DNA from 4 places in the Rossellomorea sp. QJM3NY_18 genome. Region 4 is predicted to be linked to each of the others. Evidence: riboswitches for the same ligand, from Rfam matches in the RefSeq annotation. Region 4 holds a riboswitch; each other region holds the start of a gene.
What was found. Region 4 has a riboswitch for S-adenosylmethionine ahead of AC0VXY_RS10765 (Fur-regulated basic protein FbpA). Riboswitches for the same ligand answer to the same signal wherever they lie in the genome.
Positions count from the first base shown of each region.

Region 1: another riboswitch for S-adenosylmethionine. It lies ahead of AC0VXY_RS11535 (YezD family protein); the one in region 4 lies ahead of AC0VXY_RS10765 (Fur-regulated basic protein FbpA).
Region 2: another riboswitch for S-adenosylmethionine. It lies ahead of AC0VXY_RS01290 (Na+/H+ antiporter NhaC family protein); the one in region 4 lies ahead of AC0VXY_RS10765 (Fur-regulated basic protein FbpA).
Region 3: another riboswitch for S-adenosylmethionine. It lies ahead of AC0VXY_RS19630 (O-acetylhomoserine aminocarboxypropyltransferase/cysteine synthase family protein); the one in region 4 lies ahead of AC0VXY_RS10765 (Fur-regulated basic protein FbpA).

Region 1 covers NZ_CM149659.1:2,258,059-2,261,365, reverse strand. The annotation lists gene fabG (3-oxoacyl-ACP reductase FabG) at 1-598, shown strand, start outside; gene AC0VXY_RS11545 (MaoC family dehydratase N-terminal domain-containing protein) at 623-1,072, shown strand; gene AC0VXY_RS11540 (MaoC/PaaZ C-terminal domain-containing protein) at 1,069-1,473, shown strand; SAM riboswitch class I at 1,639-1,744, shown strand; gene AC0VXY_RS11535 (YezD family protein) at 1,821-1,976, shown strand; gene AC0VXY_RS11530 (phosphoadenylyl-sulfate reductase) at 2,072-2,770, shown strand; gene AC0VXY_RS11525 (inorganic phosphate transporter) at 2,828-3,307, shown strand, end outside.
Region 2 covers NZ_CM149659.1:231,805-235,111, reverse strand. The annotation lists gene AC0VXY_RS01295 (MFS transporter) at 1-853, opposite strand, end outside; SAM riboswitch class I at 1,114-1,218, shown strand; gene AC0VXY_RS01290 (Na+/H+ antiporter NhaC family protein) at 1,301-2,620, shown strand; gene AC0VXY_RS01285 ((S)-benzoin forming benzil reductase) at 2,728-3,307, opposite strand, start outside.
Region 3 covers NZ_CM149659.1:3,789,061-3,792,367, reverse strand. The annotation lists gene AC0VXY_RS19635 (trans-sulfuration enzyme family protein) at 1-1,014, shown strand, start outside; SAM riboswitch class I at 1,102-1,220, shown strand; gene AC0VXY_RS19630 (O-acetylhomoserine aminocarboxypropyltransferase/cysteine synthase family protein) at 1,400-2,695, shown strand; gene metX (homoserine O-acetyltransferase MetX) at 2,767-3,307, shown strand, end outside.
Region 4 covers NZ_CM149659.1:2,119,791-2,123,097, forward strand. The annotation lists gene AC0VXY_RS10755 (flavin monoamine oxidase family protein) at 1-7, shown strand, start outside; gene spoIIP (stage II sporulation protein P) at 180-1,346, shown strand; gene AC0VXY_RS10765 (Fur-regulated basic protein FbpA) at 1,419-1,634, opposite strand; SAM riboswitch class I at 1,741-1,848, opposite strand; gene AC0VXY_RS10770 (protoporphyrinogen oxidase) at 2,069-3,307, shown strand, end outside.

The DNA of each region.
Region 1 (3,307 bases), 140 kb from region 4:
TGAATTGTATACAAAAGTGGCAAATGTCGTAGAATCCCAGGAAATTGAAAATGTGATGAAGGAAGTATATGAATCCTTTGGCTCCCTCGACATTGTAGTGAATAATGCAGGGGTCATCAGGGATAATCTGTTATTTAAAATGACCGAGCCTGATTGGCAGACGGTCATGGATGTGCATTTGAAGGGTTCATTCAATGTAGTGAAGGCAGCTCAACAATACATGGTCAAACAAAGGTATGGACGCATCATCAATATCTCATCCACCTCCGCACTGGGAAATCGCGGGCAGGCGAACTACGCAACGGCTAAAGCAGGTCTTCAAGGATTGACGAAAACCCTTGCTATAGAACTTGGTCCATTTGGAATCACAACAAATGCTGTAGCACCGGGTTTTATCGAAACCGACATGACGAAAGAAACGGCGAAACGGATCGGAATAACTTTCGAGCAATTGGTCGAAGCGAGTCTCCAGGGAATCCCTGTTGGAAGAAGCGGGCTTCCTGAAGATATTGCAAATGCAGTCGCTTTTTTTGCAGACGAAAAATCTTCATTCGTCAATGGGCAGGTTCTCTACGTTGCAGGAGGGCCGAAAGCCTGAATAAAGGAGAAAGGGGTGAAGAATATGTTTGAATCCTATATCGGAAAGAGGTCTATTCCCACCAGAAATACAGTGGAAAGAGGAGCGGTTCGGAAATTTGCCGAAGCCATTGGCGATCCCCATCCCCTTTTTGTGGATGAAGATACGGGGAAATCTTCCTCTTACAGGGGGAACATTGCCCCTCCCACCTTCCCGAGAGTGTTCGACTATGGTTCGATCGAAGGCTTTCATTTACCGAATGTTGGGTTGATTCACGGTGAACAATCCTTTCATTATGAAAGACCTTTGATGGTAGGAGAAAGGATTCAATGTTTCACGGTAATAAAAGACTATTATGAACGGGAAGGTACCGGGGGAAAACTGGGTTTCCTTGTCATCGAAGACGTCGGGGAAGATTCCCGTGGGGAAAGAATCTTCACTTCCCAGGCGATTGTCATTATTACAGAAGAAGTCAGAAAGAGGTTGAGTAAATGACAACACTACAATCATTCGGAGTAGGTGATACACTTCCCCCGGTTGAATTGGCTCCGGTTGTGAGGTTGGACCTGATCAAATACGCAGGTGCTTCCGGAGACTATAATCCAATACACACCATCGATGATGAAGCCTCAAAGCTGGGTCTTCCAGGAATCATCGCTCATGGAATGTGGACAATGGGCAATGTGTCCAAACTTTTCAGACCATACTATGAGGAAGGCTTTATCCAGGATTACTCGGTACGTTTTAGAGAGATGGTCATGTTACAAGATGTGGTTACTTTACGGGCAGAATTAGTGGACAATCAGGGTAACCTCCTTCATTTTAAGGTTTTAGCCACAAATCAAGCCGGGAAGAAAGTAATTGAGGGTAAGGTGGTTTTTAGGGTCCATGAATAGTTACGTAATGCCTTATGAAAAATTGTCGTAGATCTACCCCCAATCGAATAAACATGTATAGAATGATCGTTTATTAAAATAAGCCAAAAGATATAAATCCGATAGAAAAACTCGGGTTGACTTCTTCCGTAATTGTGATATTATTTAGAATATTAAAATGAATAACTCTTATCCAGAGTGGTGGAGGGATCTGGCCCTGCGAAGCCCAGCAACCTACGTATTGTAAGGTGCTAATTCCAGCAAAATGTGAAGTCATTTTGGAAGATAAGGTAACCTTACCTGAACAACTTTCCAAAATGGGAAGTTGTTTTTTTTGATCTGGATAAGATGAAAATTGGGGGTATCATGTGAAAAAAGAGAAGAATCAGCAAGTACAGTTTGACTTGGTAGCAGAGAAGATTCAGTCCATGCTTGAAACCATGAGTTTTGGTTCGATCACGATTATCGTACAGGATGGAAAAGTCATTCAATTAGAGAAAAATGAGAAAGTCCGAATTAAATAAGCTGACTAGACAACCTAGAGGCGCATAACAGAGATTAAGGTACTTCCTTTATCTTGTTATCGCCTCTTTTTTATTGGAAAAGAAAGGGGTGTATCATGCTAACCTATCAGACTTGGAAACAACCAGCCGTGAATTTTGAAGTAGATCCAGTCTACAAAGGAGCCTTGAATGTCTTGAAATGGACATATGAGCAGTATGGTGAAACGGTCGTTTATGCCTGCAGTTTCGGAATTGAAGGCATTGTGCTGATCGATCTCATTTCCAAAGTACACCCGCAGGCAGCCATCGTCTTCCTGGATACGGGTGTCCATTTTAAAGAAACCTATGAAACCATTGAAAAGGTGAAGGAAGCCTATCCGGGTCTGACCATTCATATGAAAATGCCAGAACTGACACTGAAGGAGCAGGCAGAAGCATATGGGGATAGGCTTTGGGAGAAAAATCCAAATCAATGCTGTCAAATTCGAAAGCTTGACCCTTTAAAGGAATCCTTATCCAAAGGGAATGCGTGGATATCTGGGTTAAGAAGGGAGCAATCGCCTACAAGGAGTCACATTGAGTTCATTAATAAGGATGATAAATTTCAGTCGGTTAAGATTTGTCCATTGATCCACTGGACCTGGAAAGAAATATGGCGGTATGTCCATAAGCATAATCTTACTTATAATCCCCTTCACGACCAGGGATATCCGAGTATAGGCTGTTTTCACTGCACGACACCAGCCATTGATATCAATGATCTCCGCTCCGGAAGATGGAAAGGAAAAGGGAAAACGGAATGCGGCCTTCATTAAAGCTGGTGACGATCTTTGTTTGAGCTGACGGCCCTTCTTATTAGCCTGTTTTTCGCCATGAACATCGGTGCCAGTGGAGCGGCGGCATCTATGGGGGTTGCCTATGGTGCGGGAGCGATAAACAACATCAGGGCAGCATTATGGATTTGTGCAGCAGGTGTCCTCTGTGGAGCGGTACTCGGTGGTGGAGAAGTAGTTAAAACGATCAGTTCCGGAATCATACCCCCACATCTATTGTCAATCAAAATCGTCATCATCATTTTGTTGTCTGCGACGATTTCATTATTTGTGGCCAATGTAATCGGGATCCCCCTATCAACGAGTGAAGTAACGGTAGGAGCGGTAGTAGGAGTCGGGGTGGCCTATCAGGTTCTTTACGTGAAGTCACTGGTCACCATCATGTCATTCTGGGTCATTGTCCCGGTGATTGCCTTCTGTGTTACGTGGGTTTTCGGCTTGGGATTAGTACGATTGGAAAAGCGGGGATACCACTTTGAGAAAAGGTGGCTGGCATATCTGTTGATCATCGCCGGGTTC
Region 2 (3,307 bases), 1.9 Mb from region 4:
ATAGCCAGCGGATCATGGATGCAGCGCCTGCCAGCGCCGCTACGGTCAAGAGACCGAACTTATCAATCCAACCTCCCGCGATTCTCATAAACGGTACTTCTGATAGGACGGCGATCAGAAATGCGAGGCCGATTCCGGCGTACGTACCACCTGAATCTTCCACGAATAATCCGAAATACACGTTGTTGGCTAAATTCGGGCCAAATACCAGGAACGTGACAGCCAGGAAGATCAGAAATTTTTTCATCGTGAATAATTCCTTCATCCCGGCTTTTAAATCAAGCTTAGCCGCCGCTCTCTCTTTAGGAAAACGGAAGGATAGGAACCCTGAAAGGACTAGGCAGATAAAGAAGGAGTAGAAAATGATCGTCGGTCCAATAAATCCCTCTGAAAGCCTCCCCATGATGAACACGGCAATTCCGAATCCCAATGAGCCGAACAATCGGATATTTCCGTAGTTATAACCGACTTTACTCGTATACTTCAAACTGATACTGTCGGAGACGGGGATGATGGCGCTTTGGAAGATCGCAACTAAAATTGCTACCACCAACAATCCATAGTAAACATCCATGAATAAATAACCAAGAGCAAAGATCCCTGCAACTAAGGAAGTCAACCCTAACACGACGGTCGGCTTATTGGTTGTGTCACTGACCATCCCCCATATCGGCTGGAAGAAAATCATCATGATCGGGCCGACAGACATAATGGTTCCGATCTGATACCCATTTAACCCCACACTTTCGCTCAAATACACACTAAGTAAAGGATATAAACTACCAACCCCGAAGAACGTCAATAAATAAAACCCTTGTAATGTAAAAATTTGATTTCGTACATTTCTTTCCACTACCGTATCCCCCAAGATGTTTTTGTCTATCTTATAGTAGACCCTGACCGTTCACTTGTCTATGAATTTATGCCTTTTTATGGATAAAGCCTCGCGTTTTACGATGTATCCCGTGCTACGGCGAACAGCCTACGCTTTGGTTTGAGCCAGCTACGGCAGCCACGCACTACGTTTTCATTTCCAATAAATTACCGTTTGACTTTTTCAATTAAACCCTTTAAAGTATGGAAGTATATTTTAAATTAACTAAATAACATATCTTCTTATCCAGAGAGACGGAGGGACTGGCCCTGTGATGTCTCGGCAGCGGACTCATGATGAGTGCTGTGCCACATCCAGCAAGCGTAATGCTTGAAAGATAAGAGGAGTGTTTCGTTTGAATGAAACCTCTTCTTATGTTGGAAGAGGTTTTTTTATTTGATTTCACACGACAAAGGAGTGTTTGACATGAACCAAGAAAAAGGTAATTTACTGGCTTTATTGCCCTTGATCATATTTGTTTCACTGTTCCTTGGAGCGGGAATCCTTTCAGGAGATTTTTATGCATTCCCTGTTCTCGTATCCATTATCATTGCCGCAGTTGTAGCCCTGGCGATGAATCGAAAAGAATCGTTAACCTCTAAGGTTGAACGGTTCGCAAAAGGCGCCGGGCATCCGGATATTATGATCATGGTCTTTATCTTCCTATTAGCCGGCGCGTTTTCCGGTGTAGCAGAAAAGATGGGGGCTGTTGATTCAACCGTCAACTTTGCCCTATCCGTACTTCCTGGTAATTTAATCATTGTTGGATTATTCATCATCGCCGCTTTCATTTCCTTATCAATGGGTACATCCATGGGGACGATTGCAGCACTTGCCCCTATCGGAGTGGGCATCAGCTCAGGAGCAGATATTTCCATGCCCCTTGCTATGGCCACCGTCATCGGAGGAGCGATGTTCGGGGATAATTTATCGTTCATCTCGGATACAACGATTGCAGCCGTACGCACACAGAAAACGGAAATGAAGGACAAGTTCAAAGTGAACTTCTTCATTGTATTACCGGCAGCCATCATCACTATGGTCATCCTTTTTGTCCTTACGATGGGGACTCCATCCTCTGTCGACGCAGGAAGCTTCGATTGGGTTAAAATCATCCCTTACCTTGGAGTCATCATCGGGGCCCTTGCAGGATTGAACGTATTTGTCGTTTTAATAGGCGGGATTGTGTTGGCAGGGATTATCGGATTTACTGATGGAAGCTTTACCCCATCGAGTTACTTTGGTAGTGTAGCTGATGGTATGACGGGCATGGCGGAGATTGTGATCCTGTCCATCCTGATCGGCGGAGTCGTCGAACTGATTCGTCATAATGGTGGGATTCAAGCGATCCTTTATCATGCCACCCGTAAAATCAAATCTCCTCAAGGAGCACAGCTTGCTACAGCAGGATTGGTGAGTTCAACGAATCTTTGCACAGCAAATAATACGATTTCCATTATCATCGCAGGACCACTGGCGAAAACGCTTAGCGATAAGTATGGCGTTGATGCCCGTAAGTCGGCCAGCATCCTGGATATTTTCTCCTGTGCCGTTCAAGGATTGATCCCATACGGTGCACAGGCACTGTTAGTGGCAGAAGTAGCCGGCATATCACCGGTCAGCATCATCCCATATGCCTTCTATCCTGTCCTGATTGCCGTTTGTGGGTTGATTGCGATTCAATTCGCCCTTCCGAAATTCACTAGGAGATCCGTTGCTGATGGAGATCCGGTCCGTTCTTCTTAATCTTGTTGGAAAAGAGACAAACCGGTCTGGGTTTGTCTCTTTTTGTGTCCGGATTTATCAAAGACCATTTAAAAAGCAGACCCCGCTTTCAGGAATCTGCTCTCTTCTTATAACAAATCATTCACATGATACAGTTTGCCACTTTCAATATCGGTTTTGGTTATGAGGGTCACAAGTGCATCAGCAACCGTGTCCGTGCTGCGCAGCATACCCTCTTCTTTGTAGCGCTGGAACGACTCAACCTCGGCAAAGGCTTCTTTGGATGACGATCGGATTTCCCCCTGCATATCCGTATCCATCACTCCCGGACTGAAAGCGATGATCTGATGACGGCTATGGGTATTAGAGAGCTCAAGGCTCACCGTTTCAGTCAGCATATTGACTCCCGCCTTAGTCGCGCAATACGTACTCCAGCCATAAACAGGACGGCTTCCTGCTCCTGAACTGATGTTGACCATGATCATCTTCGATTCAGAGCCTTTGGCTGCTTTGAGCAATTCATTGGTGGCGATCATAGGTGATAATAGATTAACGTGCACACTTGTTTCCAATGCTTCGTTTTCCACTTCACCCGACGTATTGATCGGTGTCACCACTCCGGCATTTTGGACGACAAATATCGTCTCAGCTTCAGATCCAAATACCTTTGTCCCCACTTCGCGAAAAACCGCTTCTGTTTGTCCTGAT
Region 3 (3,307 bases), 1.7 Mb from region 4:
TATGAGGGGAAGTCTCCTTATCTTTATTCAAGAACGGGTAATCCCAACACGGATGAGCTTGGGAAGATGGTAGCAGATCTTGAAGGATCGCCTGCGGGTGTCGCCACATCTTCCGGCTTGTCAGCCATCCTGGTCGGAATCCTTGCAGTGGTTCAGGCAGGGGACCATATCATTGCGGCGGAGGATTTATATGGAGGTACCTTCCATATGCTGAAAGAAGAGCTGAAATCATTCGGGATAACCACCTCTTTCGTTGATTTTACGAGTGAGGAAGAAATCGAGGCAGCTCTCACTCCCGAGACGAAGCTTCTCTACAGTGAAACGGTGACCAATCCATTTATGCGAGTAGAGGATATTTCAAGAATGGTAGCCCTTGCCGAAAAGCACAATCTGAAAACGATGATCGACAATACATTCGCCACTCCATTTCTGCGTCAGCCCTTCCTTGAAGGGGTCGATCTGGTCGCTCACAGCGCTACGAAGTATATCGGCGGGCATAGCGATATCACAGCGGGAGTCGTAGTCGGGAAAGAAGAGCTTGTGAATAAAGCAAGGGAGAAGGTCGTCAACATCGGTTCAAACTTAAGTCCATTTGAAGCCTGGCTCACATGCCGGGGGGCGAAAACATTGGCACTCCGGGTGGGGACCCAGGCTCAGAACGCGGGAAAACTTGCAGATGAACTGCGCACCAATGAGCAGGTGAAGAGGGTCTATTATCCAACAGATCTATCCGATAAAGGAAATGGAGCGATCGTCACCATCGAACTCGATGCCCGCTGCGATATCAGCACATTCTTCAAGTCCCTTGGATGGATCAAGATCATCCCGTCCCTGGCCGGAGTGGAAACAACGGTTTCTTATCCACTTGGGACATCTCATCGTGCCCTTCCGAAAGAAGCACAGGAAAAACTCGGCATCAACACCCATGTGGTGCGCATATCGTTAGGTATCGAGGATGGGGAAGATATCATTTCTCAATTTAACGAGGCGATTGAAGCTTCCGTTAAAAAATAAAAAATTCTGAAAATGGTCTTGACGTTGAGGCCGGTTACCCTTTATAATTCATCTCAACGCATGAATTTACACATTGACAATTAAATGCTCTTATCCAGAGAGGTGGAGGGACTAGGCCCGATGAAACCCGGCAACCTTCATGTACGCGTCAGGCGTCACATGAAAAGGTGCTAATTCCTGCAGGCGATCTGCCTGAAAGATAAGAGGAGGACCCTATTCAATTAGACCCTCTTCTTAGGAAGAGGGTTTTTTATTTTATCCTCTTCTGGCTTCTTAGGTGTTTCAGTCGCAATTCAGCAGCTGAGTTTCTTCAAGGATTCAGCAGCTGAACCCAACCAATTATCCACACCAATCCAAAACCAAAAAACTCTAGGAGGAATTACAAATGACAAAATCATTCGATTTCGACACACTGCTTCTTCACGGCGGCCAGGAGCCGGACCCAACCACAGGCTCTAGAGCGGTACCTATCTATCAAACGACATCATACGTGTTCGACAACAGTGACCATGCAGCGAAGCTATTCGCCCTTGAAGAACCGGGAAACATCTACACGCGGATCATGAATCCGACCGTTGATGTGCTGGAGAAGCGTCTTGCCCTTTTAGAAGGTGGAATCGGAGCCCTGGGTGTTTCATCCGGAATGGCCGCCATCTCCCTATCCATCCTAAATATCGCCGGTGCAGGGGATGAGATCGTGGCAGCCACCAATCTGTACGGTGGAACGTATAATTTATTCTCCACGACTCTTCCGAAATACGGAATCAAGGTTCATTTCGTCGATCCGACTGATCCGGAGAATTTCAGAAAAGCGATTACCCCGAAAACAAAAGCGGTATTCGCCGAGACGATCGGAAATCCGAGCCTGCACGTACTGGACATCGAGTCGGTGGCGAAAGTGGCTCATGACCATCATATCCCGCTTATCATCGATAACACATTTGCCACGCCATATGTGTGCAAGCCGATTGAGTGGGGAGCGGACATCGTCATCCACTCTGCCACGAAATGGATCGGCGGTCACGGTACGGCCATCGGTGGAGTCGTCATCGACGGGGGGAAGTTTGATTGGAATCATGAGAAGTTCCCTGGATTCACAGAAGAAGACAGAAGCTATAATGGACTTCGCTACGCACAGGATGTAGGAGCGGCCGCTTTCATCACAAAATTAAGGGTGCAGCTGCTTCGGGATCTCGGGGCATGCTTAAGTCCACAAAACGCATTTCTACTATTGCAGGGACTGGAAACCCTGCATCTCCGCATCGAACGTCACACGGAGAATGCCTTGAAGATTGCGGAACACTTAGATCAGCACAACGGGGTCGCCTGGGTTTCTTATCCGGGTCTGCCGCAGCATCCGTCCTACGCTCTTGCTCAGAAATATTTGAAAAATGGAGCAGGTTCCATCGTCGTCTTTGGAATCAAAGGGGGCAGGGATTCAGGACGTAAAGTCGTCGACAACATTTCTCTCTGGTCCCATGTTGCCAATGTAGGAGATGCGAAGTCACTGATTATCCATCCAGCGTCCACTACGCATCAGCAATTGAACGAGCAGGAAATCCGGGCTACGGGCGTAACCGAGGACCTTGTGAGACTTTCCGTCGGGTTGGAATCTGCGAAGGATTTGATCGAGGATCTGGATCATGCGATTGAAGTGGCGCTGGAAACGTCGCGGGTGTAAATAAGATAGTCGACCGGCACAACCGGGGTGCCCCAACACCCCAACCAACACCAAAAAAAGGAGGTGGAGGAATGGAGAATTCATACTCATACGAAGTAAGCTCCATTACCATCCCATCCCTCACATTAGAGTCAGGCACAACGTTGCACAATGTGAATCTGGCCTATGAACGGACCGGCAATAAGGAAGGCCCCGTCATCCTGGTATGCCACGCCCTCACCGGAACCCATATTGTGAAAGGCACGAGTGAGGACCGGGGCTGGTGGGATGGGTTGATCGGACCCGGTTCATATATTGATACCGATCTATATAATGTGATTGCTTTCAATGTATTAGGGGGATGTGAAGGAAGTACGGGACCGACGTCGACCAATCCGGAAACCGGAGAACGTTACGGACCGGACTTTCCGCACATTAGCATACGGGACATGGTCCATGCCCAATATGAAGCACTCCAACAGCTATCCGTCTACCACATCGAAGCTGTGATCGGTGGTTCATTGGGAGGAATGCAGGCGCTGGAATGGGGGGCTCTCTATCCTTCCTATATCAATAAGGTATTCGCCCTCGCCGTCTCACCTGCATTAAACGATTATGGTCTCGCATTCAATC
Region 4 (3,307 bases):
GCGATAAACCAAAAACGCATCTCAACATGCGTTTTTTTACGTTCATGTCGTTTTAGAAAAAAGATCTACTACTTGTTACCTGTTTCCCATAAGAAATCAGACCGAATCCTGAAAAAATCTTCTACTCCTTCGACACTCTGCATAAAGTTAACTATTAAATACTTTATATAGGGGTACTGATGATGTCGTATAAGTCTCGAAATAATAATAGCTTAGTCCCACTAGTATTCGTTTCTATGAAAGCCGTCATCCGGGTAGTATTGATAGGGATCATCCTTATGTATGCAATGGTGTGGCTGATTTCATCGACGGCCATTAAATTGAGGGTGGACAGCCTCTTTTATACTTCCGTATCAGAGCTTGTACCGAAAGAGACATTCCTTATGCTTCTGTCACAGGAAATGACGGGTTTGCGCATCGAGAATAAAGAGGCAATGAATACTGACTTTGATTGGTTGGAAAGCGTAACAAATGTTTCTCTCCTTGACCCAAGGAGTCTATTTGGACGGGAAATCCCTGGAATCGAAAATTATCATACGCATATAGCCGTTGCCGGAAAAGGGACGGACATTACCAATTTACCTAACGAGTCCCCAGCGCCAACGGAGGATCAGTTGAAGGATCAGGAAATCGATCAGAACCAAGTCGATCAAGCCAATCACAACTCAGGTGACGGTGTGCAGGAAATCGAAGAAAAGTCCGTTTTCATTTACCACTCCCACAGTTGGGAAGCCTTTAGCCCACTGATTAAAAACAATGACTCCAAAGACCCGGCAAGTACCAATGAAAAGGTCAATGTCATTGCAGTGGGATCAAAATTGAAACAGGAACTCGAATCACGAGGGATCGGGGCAGTTCAGGATAAGACAGATGTAAACCAAGCGCTAAAAAATAAATCATGGACCTACTTTGAATCCTACAAGTTAACCAGGGGACTGGTTCAGGAAGCAATCGCGCAAGATGACAATCTTACCTATTTAATTGATATTCACCGGGATTCCCAGCCCCGAAATATTACGTCCAAGACGATCAATGGTAAGAACTATGCCCGATTATTTTTCATTGTAGGGAAAGAAAATAAGAACTTTGAAAAGAATCTGAAAATCGCAAAAGAATTGAATGCTAAATTAGAGGAGAAGTACCCTGGTATTAGTAGGGGAGTGTTCGTTAAAACAAAAGCGGAAGGAAACGGGGTTTACAATCAGGATTTAACAGAACGGGCCATGCTCCTTGAATTTGGTGGTGTGGAAAATAACTTAGTAGAATTATATAATTCCACCGAAGCGTTTGCTGAGATTTTTGCAGCTTATTATAAGAAGGATGCGGTTGAGGTAAATGCTCAATAATATTGAAATGACGTGAGCCAAAGGCCCGCGTCATTTTTTGTTTTGCCATTCCCGAATTGATATACGTGGCTTCTAACTGGTTAGTTTCGAGCAATTCTTCCAGTGAATAGAGCCACTATCACTATGAGGATGGCATTCTCTCTGGATATACAGATATTCATTCTCCAGTTCTCTTAGTGATAGCTCAAATAATTGTTTATCGTCTTTTTTGAAAATGTTATGGACAATCAATTTGTTAATTAACTCATTTTTTCGTTTATTGATCGCTTCCTGGAGAATTTCTCCCATAATGATCACTCCTCTTATAATGTAAATGAATAGAGGAAGAGACTTTTTAACGTAAAAAAGCCAACTTCCTAGTAAGATAAGAAGAAGACTTTAGGTGTAAAACTTCAACTTATCTTTCAAGCTTCACGCTTGTGGAATTAGCACAGTGTTCTAGAAAACAGAATCTGTTGCTGAGGTATCATAGGGCCAGTCCCTCTACCTCTCTGGATAAGTGGCTATATGGTTATCAGAATTCAATTATATGTTATATCAAACTATTCCTAGTTGTCAACTATGAATTATGTATAGGCGTAAATAGTTTGAAGGAACAAGGATCAACATGATACCTTTCTCTTTTTACATGCTATTTTCCTATTTTAGACATAGTTTCTTTTTCTAATCTGTCTAAAACATGATAATCTGTATACATACACGTAATTAATGGAGTGGATAGCATGAAGAAAGTGGTTGTCGTTGGTGGAGGGATTACAGGCTTAACAGCTCTGTATTATCTGCAAAAAATGTCCAGGGAACATAACCTGGATATTGAGTTAGTTTTAATTGAACGAGATCAACAGCTCGGTGGTAAGATCAGGACGATAACGGAAGGTGACTTTATTATGGAAGCTGGCGCAGATTCCATTGTTGCCCGTAATGAGGGAGTTCTTCCGATTGTTAATGAACTACACCTTCAAGACGAACTCGTATATAACGAAACAGGAACATCCTACATTTATACAAATGGGGAATTGCATAGAATACCCGCCGACACGATTTTCGGCATTCCGATGAGCATAGAATCACTTAATGAAAGCACGCTTATTTCTGAAGCGGGAAAGAAAGCGGCGCTCCTGGACCTGGAAACGAAAAATACTTTATTCACCAAGGAAAGCTCCATCGGAGAATTTTTGGAAGCATTTCTCGGGAAGGAACTGGTGGAAAATCAGATTGCACCTGTATTATCAGGAGTTTATTCAGGCAACTTGTATAAACTGACCATGGCGTCGACCCTTCCATATCTTCTTGATTATAAAAATGAATATGGAAGCATCATCAAAGGGTTATCTGCAAACAAGATGAAATTCAAAGGATCTTCCAATAAAAAGTTTATTTCCTTTAGGCATGGGTTATCCACCATTATCGACCGTCTGGAAGAAGAATGCGGTGATGCGACGATACTAAAAGGAACAGAGACAAAAAATCTCCGTATGACTGCTGCCAAATATGAGCTCACGTTAAAAGGTCATGAAAACATTCAAGCAGATGCTGTCATTTTTGCAACACCACATGATGTGACTCAACAGATCCTAAATCACGAACATTTAAACAAGGATTTTAATGCCCTAAGAAACTCTTCCTTGATCTCCATCTATCTGGGATTTAATGTTCCTGATGAGGAGCTTCCTGCTGATGGTACAGGGTTTATTGTTTCGAATGGCAGTGAGGTGAAGTGCGATGCATGTACATGGACGAGCCGGAAATGGAAGCATACATCCCGAAAGCACAATCTCCTGGTAAGACTCTTTTATAAGAGCACGAGTGCTCATTACGAGCAGTTAAAGAATTTGAAAGAGGACGAGCTGACAAGAGTGGCACTGGATGATATAAGAAAGAGCGTCGGAATCAATGCGGATCCCATTTCAGTGGAAGTGACAAATTGGAAAAATCTAATGCCGAATTATCATCTTTCACAC